Regions from separate parts of the Mameliella sp. LZ-28 genome, predicted to be linked through region 1. Evidence: riboswitches for the same ligand, from Rfam matches in the RefSeq annotation. Region 1 holds a riboswitch; each other region holds the start of a gene.
The links. A riboswitch is a leader RNA that binds a small molecule or an ion and turns the genes downstream of it on or off. The one in region 1 is predicted to bind cobalamin.
Positions count from the first base shown of each region.

Region 2: it holds a riboswitch for cobalamin, as region 1 does, so the genes downstream of both, G9Q80_RS10840 (hypothetical protein) here and G9Q80_RS05220 (DUF1636 family protein) in region 1, are expected to answer to the same signal.
Region 3: it holds a riboswitch for cobalamin, as region 1 does, so the genes downstream of both, bluB (5,6-dimethylbenzimidazole synthase) here and G9Q80_RS05220 (DUF1636 family protein) in region 1, are expected to answer to the same signal.
Region 4: it holds a riboswitch for cobalamin, as region 1 does, so the genes downstream of both, G9Q80_RS07290 ((2Fe-2S) ferredoxin domain-containing protein) here and G9Q80_RS05220 (DUF1636 family protein) in region 1, are expected to answer to the same signal.

Region 1 is NZ_JAANYX010000008.1:18,004-22,561, forward strand. It holds gene G9Q80_RS05200 (cobyric acid synthase) at 1-468, opposite strand, end outside; gene G9Q80_RS05205 (HAD family hydrolase) at 465-1,073, opposite strand; gene G9Q80_RS05210 (DUF1289 domain-containing protein) at 1,070-1,957, opposite strand; gene cobO (cob(I)yrinic acid a,c-diamide adenosyltransferase) at 1,962-2,570, opposite strand; cobalamin riboswitch at 2,662-2,853, shown strand; gene G9Q80_RS05220 (DUF1636 family protein) at 2,888-3,307, shown strand; gene cobW (cobalamin biosynthesis protein CobW) at 3,304-4,359, shown strand; gene cobN (cobaltochelatase subunit CobN) at 4,394-4,558, shown strand, end outside.
Region 2 is NZ_JAANYX010000012.1:52,332-56,889, forward strand. It holds gene G9Q80_RS10835 (mechanosensitive ion channel family protein) at 1-584, shown strand, start outside; gene G9Q80_RS10840 (hypothetical protein) at 605-907, opposite strand; cobalamin riboswitch at 1,024-1,227, opposite strand; partial or broken gene G9Q80_RS28575 (helix-turn-helix domain-containing protein) at 1,350-1,442, shown strand; gene G9Q80_RS28160 (LysR substrate-binding domain-containing protein) at 1,618-2,112, shown strand; gene G9Q80_RS10850 (hydantoinase/oxoprolinase family protein) at 2,183-4,291, shown strand; gene G9Q80_RS10855 (hydantoinase B/oxoprolinase family protein) at 4,284-4,558, shown strand, end outside.
Region 3 is NZ_JAANYX010000011.1:67,499-72,056, forward strand. It holds gene G9Q80_RS06940 (agmatinase) at 1-257, opposite strand, end outside; gene G9Q80_RS06945 (hypothetical protein) at 430-1,938, shown strand; cobalamin riboswitch at 2,037-2,215, shown strand; gene bluB (5,6-dimethylbenzimidazole synthase) at 2,260-2,955, shown strand; gene guaB (IMP dehydrogenase) at 3,039-4,487, shown strand.
Region 4 is NZ_JAANYX010000011.1:147,639-152,196, reverse strand. It holds gene G9Q80_RS07305 (ABC transporter ATP-binding protein) at 1-396, opposite strand, end outside; gene G9Q80_RS07300 (FecCD family ABC transporter permease) at 386-1,393, opposite strand; gene G9Q80_RS07295 (ABC transporter substrate-binding protein) at 1,394-2,326, opposite strand; gene G9Q80_RS07290 ((2Fe-2S) ferredoxin domain-containing protein) at 2,313-3,032, opposite strand; cobalamin riboswitch at 3,124-3,335, opposite strand; gene G9Q80_RS07285 (benzoate/H(+) symporter BenE family transporter) at 3,544-4,558, shown strand, end outside.

The DNA.
Region 1 (4,558 bases):
TGCGGCCTCGGCAAAGCCCATGTTGGCGATGTCGCCCTTGCGCAGGTTCACCTCTGCCGGGCTGCCCGCACCCTCGACGATCACCAGGTCATGCGCGGACCTGAGGCGATTGAAGCTTTCGATAACGGAACCAAGAAGTTGCGGTTTCAACTTCGCGTAGTCGCGGGCCTTGGCGGTGGTCAGGCGCTTGCCCTGCACGACGACCTGGGCCCCCACATCCGTTTCCGGTTTCAGCAGCACCGGGTTCATGTCGGTGTGCAGCGGAAGGCCGCAGGCCAGCGCCTGAAGCGCCTGCGCCCGTCCGATTTCTCCGCCGTCAGAGGTCACGGCGGCATTGTTCGACATGTTCTGAGGTTTGAACGGTGCCACGGACAGCCCGCGCCGCCGCGCCGCACGGCAGAGGCCCGCCACCAACATGGACTTGCCCACGTTGGACCCGGTGCCCTGGATCATTACCGCGCGGCTCATGGCGCGATCCCCAGCCGCTTTGGCAGGTCATTGCGGTTGCGCGCGTCGAAATGAAAGGTCTGCCAGCCGCGTCGGGCGGCGGAGGCCAGGTTCTGGCGGTTATCGTCGATCAGAAGCAGGTCTTGCGGCATCAGCCCCGACCAGCGTTCGATCTGGCCGAAGAACCCCGGATCGGGCTTGGCCACGCCCATCGGGCCGGAGGCGAAGATCGCCTCAACATGTGCCGACAAGCCCATGACATCCATGATGTAATCCGCCCGTGGTGCCGGGTTGTTGGTACCGATCACGGCACGTCCGGGACTGCGTGCCAGCCAGTCGATCACCTGCGTATCGGGGCGGTCCTCGGCCCGCAACCAATGGTCCAGCAGGGTTTCGGCGCGGACATCCGTGTCCTGCGTCGCCAGCCAGTCGGCCAGCGCCCGTTCCAGCGGCAGCGCGCCGCGCAACACCCGTGCCGCCTGTCCGGGCTGGTTCAGGAAGGCGCGAAAGGCGCGCGGTGACAGGCCCAGGGTGCGGTCGAGGTCTGCCACCCAACCGAAGGGGTCGCCCGGCGGTTCGGCGTTCAACACGCCGTCGAAGTCCCAGACGACAAGCTCAGCCGTCATTGCGGGTAGATCAGGGCAGTTGCGACATAGCCCGCGGGCAAGGGCACGGTTGGCGGCGTTTCCAGCCCCTGCGCGACGTGATCCGGCAAGAGGTGCGTGTGCGGCCCTTCCGGAGATTCACCATCTGGCGGCGGGATCTCGGCATCGATTTCCAGCCGCAGGCAGGGCGTTTCGATTACGCGAACCGGGGCCGCGTCTCGCAGGGCGAGGCCGCTGCGCGACAGGTGATCCGGCCAGGCCGTGCCTTGGCTCCGGGCCAGCCGAGTGGCAAGCGCCTTGTCGCACCGCACGGTGAACCGTGCGGCGCGGCTGCCCAGCCCAAGATCAAAGCGCAGTCCGCCTGCGTCGCGCGGCAAGAGCGCGTCAGAGTCCGGGCCCAGCGCGGTCAAGGATCGGGCCGGATCGCGCAGGGCGCGGCCCAGGGGCACAGCAAGGGCGATCAGCGTCGGCGCCTCCGGGCGGTCGATCTCGAAGGCGGTGAGATAGCGCGCGGCCTCCAGCCGCAGCGCGGCATTTTCCAACCGCAGGATCAGCACGCCGTCGCCGATCTGCCCCGTACATTCGGTTCCCGGCAGGCGCGACAGCTCGCCCGAGGCGCCCCAGATGCCCGCCACGAGGCTCGCGCCTTCCTCGCCGATGCGCCGCGCCGTTTCCGTCAACAGCGTATCCCCCTGCCAGGACAGGCGGCGCGTCTTCAGTCCCATGTTCGCGGCGCGGGCGGGCAAGGCGGCCCAGACGCCGGCGCGAAAGTCGTCCGAGGCGCTGCCCCAGCAGGCGATCTCGTCCAGGCTGCGGGCGCATCCCGTGCACAGCTGCGATGCCTCGTCGATCACGCAGCGGGCCACGCAGGGGCTGGCCGGGGGCAGGCGGGTCATGCGGCTCATTGGTCTAGAACTCCACGCCTTTCTGCGCCTTCACGCCGTCGCGGAAGGGATGTTTGAGCAGCTCCATCTCTGTCACCAAGTCGGCGGCCTCGATCAACTCTGGCTTGGCGTTGCGGCCTGTCAGGCAGACATGGGTCATGGCCGGTTTCTGGTGCAGCAGGAACTCGACCACCTCGTCGATGTCGATGTAATCATAGCGCAGGGCGATGTTGATCTCGTCCAACAGGACGAACTGGATCTCGGGGTCGAGGATCTGCTCCTTGGCGATCTTCCAGCCGTTCTGCGCAGCGGCAATGTCTCGCTCGCGGTCCTGGGTTTCCCAGGTAAACCCCTCACCGGACACGAAGAACCGGCATTCATCGGCAAAGCGTTCACGGAGAAAGGTCTTTTCGCCGGTGTCCCAGTTGCCCTTGATGAACTGGACCACCGCGCAGGGCATGCCATGCGCGATGCAGCGCATGATCATCCCGAACCCGGCCGAACTCTTGCCCTTGCCCTTGCCGGTGTGGACCATGATCAGACCTTTTTCCTCGGTCTTGGTCTTCATCATCTCGTCGCGGGCGGCCTTGATGCGGCGCATCTTTTCGTTGTGGCGGGTTGTGATCTCGTCCATTGCGCGCTCCGTTGATCGATTCAGGCAGGAATTGCATCCGTGTCGCGCCCCGTCAACGTGCTTCGCGATTGACATGTCCGCCCGTCTGTCGCACCACCGCCCACACGATGGTTCCCCGGAGCACCCGGGGAGGACAACAGGGAACGCGGTGAAACCCCGCGGCTGCCCCCGCAACTGTAAGCGGTGAGCGCCCTCGCAACGTGCCACTGGCCAGACCGGCCGGGAAGGCGCGGGGGTGCCGCGACCCGCGAGCCAGGAGACCTGCCATCCCAGGTGCAACTTTAATCCCGGGCGGGGTGCCCCGGAGGAGGTCGGGAATGGATCACGATACGCAACAGGGGGCGGGCCATGCGCCGGTCGAACTGCTGGTCTGCGTCAAGTGTCGGCGTGGCGAAGAGGTGCCAGAGGGCGGTCAACGCCCGGGCCAGCGCCTGCACGATGCGCTGGCGGCGCGCGAGATGCCCGAGGGGGTCACGCTGACGCCGGTGGAATGCCTGCAGAACTGCGACTACGGCTGTTCCGTCGCCATGCGCGGCGGGGCGGAACGCTGGACCTACGTCTACGGAAACCTTCACGAAGCGTCGCATCCGGACCTGCTGGCCGAGGGCGTGGCGCTGTATCATGCGGCCCGCGACGGGGTGATCCCCTGGCGCGCGCGGCCCGAACATTTCAAACGCAATTGCATCGCGCGCATCCCGCCCGAACAGGCCAAAGCGCCGGAAAAGGACAAGACATGACCGATCTCGCCAAGCTTCCCGTCACCGTCATCACCGGCTTTCTGGGCTCGGGCAAGACGACGCTGATCACCCACCTGATGCAGAACCCGGGCGGCAAGCGGCTGGCCGTGGTGGTCAATGAATTCGGCGACGTGGGCGTCGATGGCGAGATCCTCAAGGGCTGTGCCATCCCCGATTGTCCGGCGGAAAATATCATGGAACTCGCCAACGGCTGCATCTGCTGCACCGTGGCCGATGATTTCATCCCGACCATCGAGGCGCTGATGGCGCTGGACCCGCGCCCGGAGCATATCCTGATCGAGACCTCGGGCCTGGCGCTGCCGAAACCACTGCTCAAGGCTTTTGACTGGCCGGACATCCGGTCGAAGATCACCGTAGATGGCGTGATCGCCCTGGCCGATGCCGAGGCGGTGGCCTCGGGGCGGTTCGCGCCAGACGTGGCAAAGGTGGATGCGCAGCGGCTGGCGGACGATTCGCTGGATCACGAGACGCCGCTGTCGGAGGTCTTCGAGGACCAGATTTCCTGCGCCGACATCATCCTGCTGACCAAGCCGGATCTGGCGGGTCCCGAGGGCGTGGCCAAGGCCAAGGAGATCATCGCCGCCGAGGCGCCGCGTCCGCTGCCGGTGATCGAGGTGGCCGAGGGCGCCGTCGACCCGCGCGTGATCCTGGGGCTGGAAGCGGCGGCAGAAGACGACATGGACGCCCGTCCCAGCCACCACGACGACCACGATGACCACGAGCACGACGATTTCGAATCCATTGTCGTGGACATTCCCGAGGTGTCCGCCCCCGCCGACCTGGTGGCGCGGATCGAGGACCTGGCCAAGAGCCAGAACATCCTGCGGGTCAAGGGCTATGCCAGCGTTGCCGGCAAGCCGATGCGCCTGCTGGTGCAGGCGGTGGGCGCACGGGTGCGGCACCAGTACGACCGTCCCTGGAAAGCGGACGAGGCCCGCCAGGGTCGGCTTGTCGTGATCGCCGAACATGACGACATCCACCCCGAGGCGATCCGTGCCGTGCTGGGCGTGGCCACGGAGGCGGCAGAGTAGGGCGGGGGTCTCCCCGCCGCGCCGGAGCGGTGCCATGCACGTCATCTTTCGCGAAAGCCACGGACTCGAAGAGAGCGAGACCCCGACCGACCTGGCGCAAAGCCCGGCGGACCTCGTGGTGCTGTCCTTCTCGGATTCCGACCTCGGCGCCTTTGCTGCGGGATGGGAACGGGGCGGCGGGCGCGAGGGGCGGATGCCC
Region 2 (4,558 bases), on a different contig from region 1:
TGGGGATCGGTGGCGTGGCCCTGGCCTTTGCCGCACGCGAAACCGTGTCCAACATCATAGGCGGCGCGATCCTTCTGTCGGACCGCCCCTTCCGCAAGGGCGACCTGGTCGAGGCAGCCAACACGCTGGCCGTGATCGAGACGGTGGGCCTGCGGTCGACGCGCCTGCGCAAGCTGGACGACACCCTGATGATCGTGCCCAACGCCCAGCTTTCGGACCAGGTGATATCCAACTGGGGCAGCCGGCGGAGGCGTCGCGTGCTGATGAAGATCGGCCTCACCTACGAAACCCCGCGTGCGCAACTGGAACAGTTCGTGGCGCGGCTGATGGAGATCTACCGCGATCAGCCGGAGGCCGAGACAGACAATGTGACCATCGGCATCAAGTCGCTTGGCCCCCACAGCATCGACATCGAGCTATGGGGGCACTTTCGCGTCTTCAGCTACGAGGCGCAGATCGCCGCGCAACAGGCGCTGATCCTCGACATCCTGTCCCTGGCCGAAGAGTTGGGCGTCAGCTTTGCCTATCCGACGCAGACCGTGCACCTGGCCGCGGACAATGGCGGGGTCCCGACCACGGCATAGACTGCGGCCAAAGGCTCCGGTCAGATCGACAACCGCCGTTTCCGGGCGCCTCCGCGCCTTTGCGGCTGTGGCAAGGGTAGATCCAGCGGCACCGCTGGACGGCGGATGGATTGGTGCAGCAGGTCGCAGAACACCGCCACCGCCGGATCCGTGCCGGCAAAGGGCTGGGCCCGCATCCAGGCACGCACAGCTTCTTCCTCGTAGCTTGCGCAGCCCGGCAGGCTGCCAAGCCATTGCATGTAGCCCATGCTTGCCAGTTCCCGGGCCCGTTCCGGTGTTTCGGCCCGTGTCTGTAAAAGGGTCAGCACCCGTTCGATCGTCATCGCGCCCTCCGCGCAAAGCTGGGGCGGGGATCATGGATCGGCGGCAGGACGGGCGGCAGGTTGCCATTCGTCTTTCGCGTCTCCGGGGCACCCCGCCCGGGTTGAGTGGCTTGGGCGCAGGGCGCCCGGCGATGGCAGGTCTCCTGACTTGCGGGTCAAGGCGCAGTCCCGAACCTTCCCGGGCCGTGCGGCCCAGTGGTCACTTCGGGATGGCTCGCCGCTTACAGTTGCGGGGGCAGTCGCGGATTTGGGGCATGGCCCCGCACCGCGTTCCCTTTTCAGACCGCGCGGACGCGGTCACCATCACAGGCCAAAGTGGCGCAGCATCTTGCCGCGGTCAAGCGGTTCGCGCCCCGGACCATCGCTTGTGCCAGAGCGTCGCAGGCGACAGACTGCGGGCGTGGGCCAGATCACCGTCAAACAACTCGAAGCCTTCGTGCAGGTGGCCGACCTGGCCAGTTTCCACCGCGCGGCGGAACGGCTGAACACCACGCAGCCCAATATCTCGACCCGGATTTCGGCGCTTGAATCGCTGCTGCGGCTGCGCCTTTTCAACCGCGATGCCGGGTCGCTCCGGCTGACGCCGACGGGGCGCAAGATACTGCCCCGCGCCCGGGCCGTGCTGACCGCGATGGACGGCTTCCTGGCCGCAGCCGGAGAGGATCATCTGTTCGAGGGCGTGCTGCGCCTCGGCGTGACAGAGATGATCTGTGCACAGCTGGCTGGGTCCATTCCTGCGCGTCCTCAAGGACCGGTTTCCGGCCATCGACGTGGAACTGACCGTGGACCTCTCGGCCAGCCTTTCGCCGTCGCTGTTCAGCCGGGGGCTGGACCTGACGCTGCAAAGCGGGCCGTTCGGACGGCAGATCTCGGGCGGCGTGGACCTCGGCGAGTTTCCGCAGGTCTGGGTCGCGGCGCCGGGGCTGGGCTTGCAGGGTCGCGCGTTGAGCCTGCGCGACATCGCGCGGCACCCGGTGCTGACCCATGCGCACGGCACCCTGCCCATCGAGCAGTTGCGCGACCATATCGCGACCAGGCGGCTGGTGCCACTGCGTTACCTCTGGGTGCCGGACCCACTGCGATTTCGCGCACGCTACGACGCCGGTCTGGCGCCCTCCTATGTCATGCGCGCGGCGGAACTGGCGCAAGAGGTGGCCCGGGCGCATCTGGAGGCGGCCGAGGATCAGGAAAAGCGATCCTCTTGATCCGATCAAATAATTGGATTGCATTGCGGTGGCTCGCTAGGTTTCCCGGTATCGCTGACAGGAGCCTTTCATGCCCGAACCACAGTATCGCCTTGGCGTCGACATCGGCGGCACCTTCACCGACGTGGTGCTGGAAGGACCGGATGGGCTGACCTCGACCAAGGTGCTGACCACCTACGCCGCTCCGGAAGAGGCCATTGTCGAGGGGCTGCACCGGGTCTGTGACCTGGCGGGCGTGGGGCCCGGGCGGATTTCCCAGGTGATCCACGGCACGACTTTGGCCACCAATGCCCTGATCGAGCGGCGCGGCGCGAAAACCGCGTTGGTCACGACCGAGGGCTTTCGCGACGTGATCGAGATGCGCACCGAAAGCCGGTTCGAGCAATACGACCTGAACCTCGTGCTGCCCGAGCCTCTCCTGCCCCGCAACCGGCGATACACGCTGCGCGAACGCATGGACGCGGATGGCGGCGTGCTGATCCCGCTGGACCGGGCCGAGGTCGAGGCCCTGGCCGACAGGCTGCGCGCGGGGGGCTATGACAGCGTGGCCGTTGGCCTGTTGCACGCCTATGCCAACGACGCGCATGAGCGCATGGTGGCCGAGGTGCTGGCCGAAGCTTTGCCGGGTGTGGATGTCTCGCTGTCCTCCGAAGTCTCGCCGCAGATGCGCGAATACGAGCGATTCAACACCACAATCGCCAATGCCTATATCCGCCCGCTGATGGCGTCCTACCTTGGTCGCCTGAAGGATCGCCTGGCACATGAGGGCGCGGCGTGCCCGGTCTTCCTGATGCATTCGGGCGGCGGCATCCTCTCGCTGGAAATGGCGACGAAATTCCCGGTGCGGCTGGTCGAAAGCGGCCCCGCCGGGGGCGCGATCTTTGCGGCCGAGATTGCCGCGCGGCACGGGCTGGACCGGGTGCTGAGCTTCGACATGGGCGGGACGACGGCCAAGATCTGCCTGATCCGCGACATGGCACCCAAGACGGCGCGGGTTTTCGAGGTGGCGCGCAGTTACCGGTTCAAGAAGGGGTCCGGGATGCCAATCTCGATCCCGGTGATCGACATGGTCGAAATCGGCGCCGGCGGCGGGTCGCTGGCCTCGGTGGATGCGATGAACCAGATCCGCGTCGGCCCGGAAAGCGCCGGGTCCGAACCCGGCCCGGCCTGTTACGGGCGCGACGGGACGCGGCCCGCCGTGACCGATGCGGACCTTGTCCTGGGCAAGCTGGACCCTGCGAATTTCGCCGGGGGGTCCATCACGCTGCACCCGGACCGCGCAGAGGCGGCGCTACAGACAGAGATCGGCGAAACGCTGGAGATGGACGCGCTGGAGGCCGCCTATGGGCTGGCTGAGGTGGTGGACGAGAACATGGCCAATGCCGCCCGCGTGCACGCGGTGGAAAACGGCGAGGACCTGAGCCGCTACACGATGATCGCCTTTGGCGGCGCGGCCCCGCTGCATGCTGCGCGGCTGTGTGAGAAACTGGGCGTGGCGCGCTGCCTCGTGCCGCAAGGCGCCGGTGTTGGATCTGCCATCGGCTTCCTGCGCGCGCCTTTCAGCTTCGAGGCGAACCGCTCGGTCTTTACCCGGATGCGCGACTTCGATGCCGCGACGGTCAAAGCGCTGTTTGCGGAACTGCGCGAGGAGGCGGAAAGCTTCGTGCGCACCTGCGATGCCACGGCGCCCATCGAGGCCGAGGCCAAGGTCTTCATGCGCTATGCCGGTCAGGGTTGGGAAATCCCCGTGCCTGTTCCACCCAAGGACATGGCCGCACCGGATGGCGACCGCCTGCTGAGCCGGTTCGAGGCCGAATACACCGCCCTGTTCGGCCGCACGGTCGAGGGGCTGGAGGCGGAAATCACGGTCTGGTCCGTCAACGCCTTCACCACCCGGCCCGCCGCCCGACGCATCCCCGCCCCCACGCGCACCGCGCGGATGACGGGCACGGCCACACGACCGCTCTTTGATCCGGCGCGGGGCGAGCGCCTGACGGCGCAGGTGCTGCCGCGCACCGATCTGCCCGCAGGGGCGCTTGTCACCGGACCCGCGTTGATCACAGAGGACGAGACCACCGTCGTCGTCCCCGCCAGCCGCGAGGTCATCGCACTGCCAGATGGCACGCTGGACGTGCACCTGCCGCAGCCCGCAGACCTAAAGGACGCCGCCCATGTCTGAACCGTCGAAAGTCGCCTACCAGGTGATGTGGACGCGCCTGATCTCGGTCGTCGAGGAGCAGGCGCAGGCGCTGGTGCGCACGGCCTTTTCCCCCTCCGTGCGCGAGGCGGGGGACCTCAGCGCCGGGGTCTACGATGCCGAAGGTCAGATGCTGGCGCAGGCGGTCACCGGGACGCCGGGCCATGTCAACGCGATGGCCGATGCGGTGGGCCATTTCATCCGCCGCATCGGGCGACAGGCGATGTTTCCCGGCGACGTCTACCTGAC
Region 3 (4,558 bases), on a different contig from region 1:
CCGTCCAGATAGGTCACGTCTTCCTCGTGGTCATAGGCGCCCGCGTGGCCGAAGCTGAACAGGGTCGAGGCCTCTCGCACGCCGCGCGGGCCGAACCGTGCCCCGGCGCGCCATTGCGTGCCCGCGTCGAAAGGGGCGCCAAGGATTGCCGCATCGGCCTGCAGGCTGGACCAGTCGGGCTGGTAGGGGGCCCTGGCAAAGGTGCAGATGCCGGTGAACGGAAGGTTCAGCCGACCGGATTCGTAACCGTGACTCATGAGGCTCTCCTTGATTGGCGCCAGCCTAGTCGGAGGGGCGCGCGCAACAAGGGGCATTGCGCGTCGAGGGTCGAATAATCGCTAAGGTTGATAAGTTCCTCTTGAGTACACGTTGCAATGCCTTACCCTGCGTAATGTGGATACAATCTTTGATTGCACTGGAGGGACTGAAATGAACTCGTTTAACAAGAGTCGGCCGTTGTTGGCCTTGGCGCTGGCAGGGCTGCCGCTGACGGCCCTGGCGCAGGACTATGGCGTCGACATGCCTGCGGAACCCGCGCCGGGTGTCCGCTTCCCGACGCCCGAGGCCGAGATCGACGCCTGGATCCGGGCGGAGCCGCAAAACAGTGACGCGATCCATGCCCACGCCTGGGGGATCTGGGCCGGACTGACGAAACCTGTCGAGGGGGAGGGCGCCTATGCCCGGCTGACCTATCAGACCTGGCTGACCAAGGCGGATGTGATCGACGTCTTCACCGGCGAGTCACCCGTAGATCAGTTCCGGCTGGGCGAATCGAACCAGATGTTCAAGCACGGGCTGGTGGACGGTTTCCTGGCCAACGCCGCGCAGGAAAAGAAGGACGGGACCGAGCCGGTTAAAAATGCCGCGGGGATCATCGTCAATACAGATGTGTTGGAAAACGTGGCCTACAGCCCGCCCTCGGCGCAATACCTGCTGGACACCGGCACAGGTAAACCGGAGGTGCTGGACCGGCTGCTAGAACAGGGCGACAAGGTGCGCTTTCCCGATGCGGCGGTGAACGTCAAGCCGGTCTACAAGCTGATCACCGATGATCGCATCACCGAGTGGACCGGCGCGGATGGCCAGACCCGCAGGCTGTACGCCTTCACCGCCTGGCCCGGAGAGCCGGACCTGGCCAACTGGACCCCGGATATGAAACAGGGCGGCTATCCAGAGACGCTCTGGCAGCAATGCGTCTATGTCGATCTCGACCTCGAGGGGCCGACAACCTCGACCGGGGTCGACGTGAACTGCAAGAGCCCGTCCGAGGGGAACATCTATTCCGTCGATGATTTTATCGCCGTGGACCTGAAAAAAGAGGATGCCGCTTTCGTCAACAAGTCGACGGGGGACAGCCGCGACCTGACCGACGGAGAGACCTCTATCGCTCTGCTGGTGGCCATGCATGTCACCTCTCGCGAGACGACGCAGTGGACCTGGCAGACCTTCTGGTGGGAGGCGGACGCCGCCCGGCCCAACACGCCCTCAAGTGCAGCGGTGGCATCGGCCCGGCCCGATACGTTGACCACACAGGCGGCGCATTACGCGATGGCGCCGGCCTATTCGATGCTGGTGCCGGCCCAGCCGCTAGTCGGCGGCAAGAACGTGGGCGCGCTGGTGACGGCCTTCAATCCATACCTGGAGGCCGGTTTCGGCACGCCGGTCATCGGGATCACCGAGACGGTGCAGATCCCGGACGGCGCGGGTGGCTGGACCACGACGACGACCGACATGGGCATCCAGACCAACTGCATGACCTGCCACGGCCTTGCGGCCTGGGGCGGACGTGGCACGGGCTATGCCGCGAATTTCTACGTTCCGCGCGATTACTGGGTGTTCGACACGGCGCTGGACGTGGATTTCGCCTGGTCGGTGCAGGCCATCGGCGAGGCTGTCGAGAAGGCGGAAAAGAAAAAGGCCGACGCGGCGTCAGAGTGACCGGGTCTTGACCGTCATGGATCGTTGCAGGCGCCCCTTTGGGCGCCTGTTTCGCGTTCCGGGGACAGAATCAGCGATTGCCCCGTCGGCCCGCCTGTCGCATTCTGCGTCCGTCAGGTGCCTCGCGAGGGGAGAATCGGGAAGCCGGTGCAAGACCGGCGCGGGCCCGCCGCTGTAAGGGGGATGGAGCGGACAGATGCCACTGGGGGCAGCCCCGGGAAGGCGTCCGCCCCGGCAGACCCCAAGCCAGAAGACCGGCCTGACGGCATCGACCGGCGCCTTGGACAGCGTCCGGTCATTGTCATTTTGCGGAGCCGAAGAATGCCCGATTCCCCAGTTGCGCCCGAAAAAGCGCGCAAGTTTGCCGCCTGCGAGCGCCAGGCGCTTTATGACGTCATCAATGCGCGCCGGGATGTGCGCAACGAATTCCTGCCCGATCCGATCTGCCCTGCGATGCTGCGCCGCGTGCTGGAGGCCGCCCACGCGGCACCTTCGGTTGGCTTCATGCAGCCCTGGAACTTTCTCCTGATCCGCGATCCGGCCCGTCGGTGCGCGGTTCACGCCGCCTTTGAACAGGCCAATGCCGAGGCCGAGGCCATGTTCGATAGCGAGAAGCGAAGCCAATACGCCGCGCTGAAGCTCGAAGGCATCCTGAAGGCGCCGCTGAACATCGCCGTGACCTGTGACCGGACACGCGGGGGCAAGGTGGTGCTGGGGCGCACGCACAACCGCGACATGGACCTGTATTCCACGGTTTGCGCGGTGCAGAACCTCTGGCTGGCGGCGCGGGCCGAGGGGCTGGGCGTCGGCTGGGTCAGCATCTTTCGACAAGAGGACCTGCGGGCGTTGTTGAACTTGCCCGACCATGTCGAGGTTGTCGCCTATCTTTGCGTCGGTCATATCGAAGAATCCTTTGCCCAGCCGGAACTGCAGGCGCGGGGCTGGCGCCGTCGTCTGGATCTGGATGACTTGATCATGGAAGACCGATGGCCGGGCACGCATGGGGCAGGGGGGTGAGACGCGGTGCCGCGCGCTCTTTCCTTTCCCCGCTGCCCGTGCGATAGGGACGCGCCAACCGATCCCTCCCAAGGAGTGCCCCAATGGAGATTCGCGAGGCCCTGACCTTCGATGACGTCCTGCTTGTTCCCGCGGCCTCGAGCGTGTTGCCGTCGACGGCAGACACACGGACGCAAGTGACCAAGTCGATTGCGTTGAACATCCCCCTTCTGAGTTCCGCGATGGACACCGTCACCGAAAGCCGGATGGCGATCACGATGGCGCAGGCCGGCGGCATCGGGGTGATCCACAAGAACCTCGGGATCGAGGAGCAGGCGCGCGAAGTGCGGCGGGTCAAGCGGTTCGAGAGCGGCATCGTCTACAACCCCGTCACCCTGCGCCCGGACCAGACCCTGGGCGACGCGCGGATGCTGACCGAACGCTACGGCTTCACCGGGTTCCCGGTGATCGACGAGGCGCATCGCGTCGTCGGCATCGTCACCAACCGCGACATGCGCTTTGCCGAGAATGACGGCACGCCGGTCCACGCGATGATGACCCGTGACAACCTGGCGATCCTGACCGAACCGGCGGACCGCGAGGAAGCCATCAACCTGATGAAGGCGCGGCGGATCGAAAAGCTGCTGGTGACCGACAAGGACGGCAAGCTGACCGGGCTTCTGACCCTGAAGGACACGGAAAAGGCGGTGTTGAACCCCACCGCCTGCAAGGACGGCCTTGGCCGCCTGCGGGTGGCGGCGGCGACGGGTGTGGGCGATTCTGGCTATGAACGCTCGCAGGCGCTGGTGGATGCGCAGGTCGACATCATCGTGGTCGACACGGCGCATGGCCATTCCGCCGGAGTGCTGGAGGCGGTCGAGCGTGCCAAGCTGCTGTCGAACGAGGTGCAGGTGATCGCGGGCAACGTCGCGACGGCGGATGCCGCGCGCGCCCTGATCGACGCGGGCGCGGATGCGGTCAAGGTGGGGATCGGGCCGGGGTCGATCTGCACGACGCGGATGGTGGCCGGTGTCGGCGTGCCGCAGCTGACCGCGATCATGGAATGCGCGGCGGCGGCCGGCGATGTGCCGGTGATCGCCGATGGCGGCATCAAGTTCTCGGGCGATTTCGCCAAGGCAATCGCGGCGGGCGCCTCCTGCGCGATGGTCGGCTCCATGATCGCCGGAACGGATGAAAGCCCGGGCGAGGTGATCCTCTACCAGGGCCGGTCGTTCAAGGCTTATCGCGGCATGGGCAGCCTGGGCGCGATGGCGCGCGGCTCTGCCGACCGCTATTTCCAAAAGGACGCCGCCAGCGACAAGCTGGTCCCCGAGGGGATCGAGGGGCAGGTGCCCTACAAGGGCCCGGCGGGCGTGGTGCTGCACCAGCTGGTCGGCGGGTTGCGCGCGGCGATGGGTTATACCGGCTGTGCCACGGTCGAAGAGATGCGCCGCAATTGCACCTTCGTGAAAATCACCGGGGCAGGGCTGAAGGAAAGCCACGTGCACGACGTGCAGATCACCCGCGAAAGCCCGAACTACCGGATCGGGTGAGCGCCGCTCCGGGCTTTGCCCGGCAAACTCTCCAATGGAGAGTTCGAGGCGCGAATGGCTGAGTCCCGGCG
Region 4 (4,558 bases), on a different contig from region 1:
GCCGACAATCCCCAGCGCCTCGTCGAGGCGCCTCCGGATTTCGCCCCGTCCCAGGCCTTTCGCCTCGAGCCCAATTTCCACGATGTCCCGGGGCGTCAATCCCGCCAGCAACCCCGCGCTTTGCACAAGGGCGCCCAGCACCTGTGCCCATTCCACGTGGCTATGGCTGTCCATCTCCCTGCCAAAGGCCTCAATCCGCCCCGAAGCTGGCCGCGTGGCCCGGTAGAGCGTGCGTAAGAGCGTTGTCTTGCCGGCGCCGTTCGGTCCCAGCAAGCCATGGATTTCCCCTTTGGGCACGCACAGGGACGCGTCCTGTACAACGCCCCTGCCCTCGACAAAGACACTCAGGTTCCGGATGCAAAGGGCGGCATCCCGGCGAACAGGGTCATGCAACATGACGGATCCCCCGCAGGATGAGGATGAAGGGCGGCGCCGCGAACAGCGCCAGCAACACCCCAAGCGGCAGTTCCTCGGGCGCCAGAAGCACCCGGCACAGCAGATCGACGGCGATCAGGACCACCGCGCCAAGGGCCATCGTCAGGGGCAGCAGAACCCGGTGCCGGGCACCGGTCAGCAGCCGCGCCATATGCGGCACGATCAGACCGACAAAGCCGACGATCCCCGCCACCGACACCGCCAGCCCGGTCAAGAGCACCGTCGCCACGAAGATCAACAGCCGGATGCGGCCGATGCGAAACCCAAGCGCCTGCGCCCGTTCCTCGCCCAGCAGGGTCGCGTCCAGCGCGTTTGCGTTGCGCAGGGCGACCGCCCCAACCACGACAAGACTCAGGCCCAGCATCGGCACCTCATGCCATTGCGTGCCCGCCGCCGTCCCCATCAGCCAGCCCATCGCGTTGCGGGTGGCGTGCGGATCACCGACATAGAGGAAAAAGGCCGTCAGCGACTGGAACATCAGCGACACGGCGACACCTGCAAGGATCACCACCAGAGGGTCGGGCATCCTGCCGCGTCTCTGCGACAGGCCAATGGTCATGAAAAAGGCCAGCGCCGCCCCGAGAAAGGCGATGAGCGGCACGCCAAGCCGGTCGGTCATGCCCGTGGGCAGCCAGATGATCGCCGCCACCGCAGCGGCCGAGGCGCCCGACGACAGCCCCATCAGGTAGGGGTCTGCCATCGGATTGCGCAGGGCCGTCTGCATCAGCGCCCCTGCCAGGGCCAGCCCGGCCCCGATCAGCCCCACCGCCAGGACGCGCGGTATGCGCCACTGCCAGACGATCAGGGACAGTCCTCGCGGGGCGGTCTCATCCCGCATCAGGATGGCAAACCGGTCGGCCCAGGAGATCTGGGCCGTGCCCCAAAGGACACCGGCCAGGGCCACGAACAGCAGCCCCCCAAGGGTCGCGACCAACAGGATCGGAAACCGGGCGGGCACTTAGTCCAATGCCTTGAGCTGCGCATTCACACGCTCGACCCCATCGGCGAAGCGCATGCCAAGCAGGGTCTCCGAGAAGGGCACGACCACGTAGCGACCGTTCCTGACCGCCGACAGCTCTGCCAGTACCGGATCGTTTTCCAGGTAGGCCCGTTTGTCCGCAGCAGTAGACCAATCCGCCTCGATCAGCAGGATCACCTCGGGATCGGCGGCGACGACGCGTTCCCACGAAAGGTCGATCCAGGTGCCATGAACCTCGGAACTGATGCTGTGCAGGCCGGCAGTACGGGCCAGCAGCGCCGGGCCGCCGCAACAGCCGATGGAATAGGGCGTATCCGTCCCGCTGTCATAGATGAACGCGGTCCGGCCACCGCCCGCCGGGTCATTCTGAACCGCGTCGATGCGCGCCCGGGTTTCGGCGATCAGCGCGTCGGCACGGTCCGCCACGCCAAAGATGTCACCGATCACCTCGATGTCGCGCAGGATCGGGGCCTGTGTCAGGGGAACGTCCTTCGGATGCGCGGCCTTGCAGGAGGCATCGGCCAGATAGGTGCCCACCCCCAGGTCATGCCACTTTTGCGCGGCACCCAGGTTGTCCTCGGAAAAGGCGGAACCGAATCCCGCGAACAGGAAGTCAGGCTCTTGCGCAAGGACGACCTCGGCGGCGGGGTATTTCTCTGCCAGCACGGGCACGCTGTCATAGGCCGCTCCCCATTGCTCGGGGATGGCGTCGTCCATGTAGGCGGTTCCGACCATCCGGTCCTGCAGGCCAAGCGCCAGCATGACCTCGGTGGCCTGCTGGTTGAGCGTGATCGCCCGGCTGGGGGGCGCGTCATAGGTAAAGGACGCGCCGCAGCTTTCGACAGTCACCGGGTCCGCTACAGCCGCTCCGGCGGCCATTGCAAGGACGAAACTGAGTTTAAACGGGTTCATGGGTGTCTCCGGTCCTGTGAATCAAAAGATGTCGGGGGATTGCGCCGGCGCCGATCGCCTTGGTGACGACCGCGCGAACATCGGCCACGTCGGTCACCCGGTACCAATGGCCTTCGGGGTAGTGCACGATCACCGGGCCGGCGTTGCAGGGAAACAGGCAACCGGTCGTCGTCACGAGGCAGTCGGCGCTGACGCCCGCCCGGCGCAGTTCGGCCTTGAGAACATCGGCCAGATGAGGCGCGTCCTTGAGGTGGCAACGCGGACCGGCACAGACCAGCAGGTGATGGCGAAACTCCGGCGGCGCATCCCAGCCCTTGCCCAACTCGCCGTCCGGCAAAGGGGCGATGCGCGATGCCGGGACCCGCGCCCGCGCGGCATTCCGCACCAAGCCGGCGTCTTCCTCTGCCGGGCGCGCAAAAAACAGCTCGGGCGCCGCTTCGCCGCGCTTGTGCAACCAGCTTGCCGCCGCCCCGGGCAGCCACCGTTCCAGGCTTTGTGAAAACGGCAAGCCGATGGGCCGCAGCTGAATCCGGCTGGCGCCCTCGGCGGCAAGGGCGTCCAGCACCCGCCAGAGGTTCTGCCCCTCGCCTTCGAGACGCAGGGCGACCGCATGGCACGGGGCTTCCTGAACCAGAGCATCGGCCAGCTTGCGGAACCGGGTGGCGCTGACGTAACTCGCTGAAATCAGGAATACATATGCGTCCATGCCCAGCCCTCGTTCAGAGGAAACAGGCAAGCGCACGGGACCGGGCCCTGTGGAACTGTCATCTTGTCCTCCTCGGGCCCGCCGCCCGATTGGTTGCGATCAATTGATGGCAGGTCTCCTGACTCGCGGATCAAAGCGCGCCGTCCCTTCCCGGATCGCAGTCGATCCAGTGGATTGACGGGTTGCTCACCGCTTACAGTTGCGGGGGCAGTCACGGAATTGAGAGAGGTCTCTCGCACCGTGTTCCCTTTTCAGCCGCTCCGGGGTTGACCCGAACGCAGCACCATCGCCGCAACTGGTGACATGGAAAACCATCACTGTCCAGAACCTTCGCCGCCCCGTCGCGGAAACCGGCCGGCAGTCATGTCCCTGCGCGCGGCAGGGTCGCCGTCGCTGTCACGGGGACGATTTTCGCGGTGAACCGCCCTGCGTTCCGAAGATGTCTGATCTGGAGGTTCGCGCCATCCTCGGTCAAGTAGGGAGCGCGAGTCAGGCAGCAGTGGACCCTTTCATGATCAAGGATTTTTCGTTTTCGGCACTCAACATGGGGGTGTTGGCCACCTTCGTCGGCTATGCGGCCTCCTTTGCGATCGTTCTGGCCGGGCTGACGGCAATGGGCGCCTCGGAGACCCAGGCCGCGACCGGCCTGTTCTTTGCGACCATCGGCATGGGGATCTGCAGTATCTGGCTGCCCATCGTCACGCGCACCCCCGCCGCGGTTGCCTGGTCGACACCCGGCGCCGCCTTTCTTGCGGCAACGGCGATGCTGGCCGGAGGGTTCGGCGAGGCGGTAGGTGCCCTGATCATCTGCGCCCTGCTGATCGTCCTGACAGGGGTCATCCCCGGCCTGGGGCGCGCCGTCGCGGCAATCCCCAAGCCGATTGCAAGCGCGCTGCTGGCCGGGGTCCTGCTGAAGCTCTGTCTTGCGCCGGCGCTTGCGCTCGGGAACCTGCCACTGCTGGTCCTGCCCATCGTCGTGGCCTGGGTCGTGGGCCTGGCCTGGAATCGCCTGGCCGCGATGCCGCTTGCGGTGGCAGCCTTTGTCCTGGTGCTGTTCCTGGGGGTCGACCCGTCGGCACGTACCGACGCGTCTGCGATCAACTGGGGCCCGGTGCTCGATATCGTGCCGCCCAGCTTTTCCCCGCTCTCGGCAATCTCTGTGGCCTTGCCGCTCTACCTGATCACGATGGCGGGGCAGAATATTCCGGGCTTCGCGGTGCTCGAGCTGAACGGCTATGGCGTCAACCGCCCCTTCCTGCTGCGCAGCACCGGCATCGTCAGCCTGCTCATCGCCCCTTTCGGCGCGATCCCGGTCAACATGTCGGCGATCACCGCCTCGATGATGGCCGGAGAGGACGCCGGGCGCGACCCGTCCGGCCGTTACTGGGCGGCCATTATCTCGGGTGTCTGCTATGTCGCGCTCGCCTTTGCCGCGACAGGTGTCACCGCGATGGCCAGCATTGCGCCGACAGAGGTCATCACCGCCGTTGCCGGTCTGGCGCTGATACCCGCCTTTGTTGCCGCGA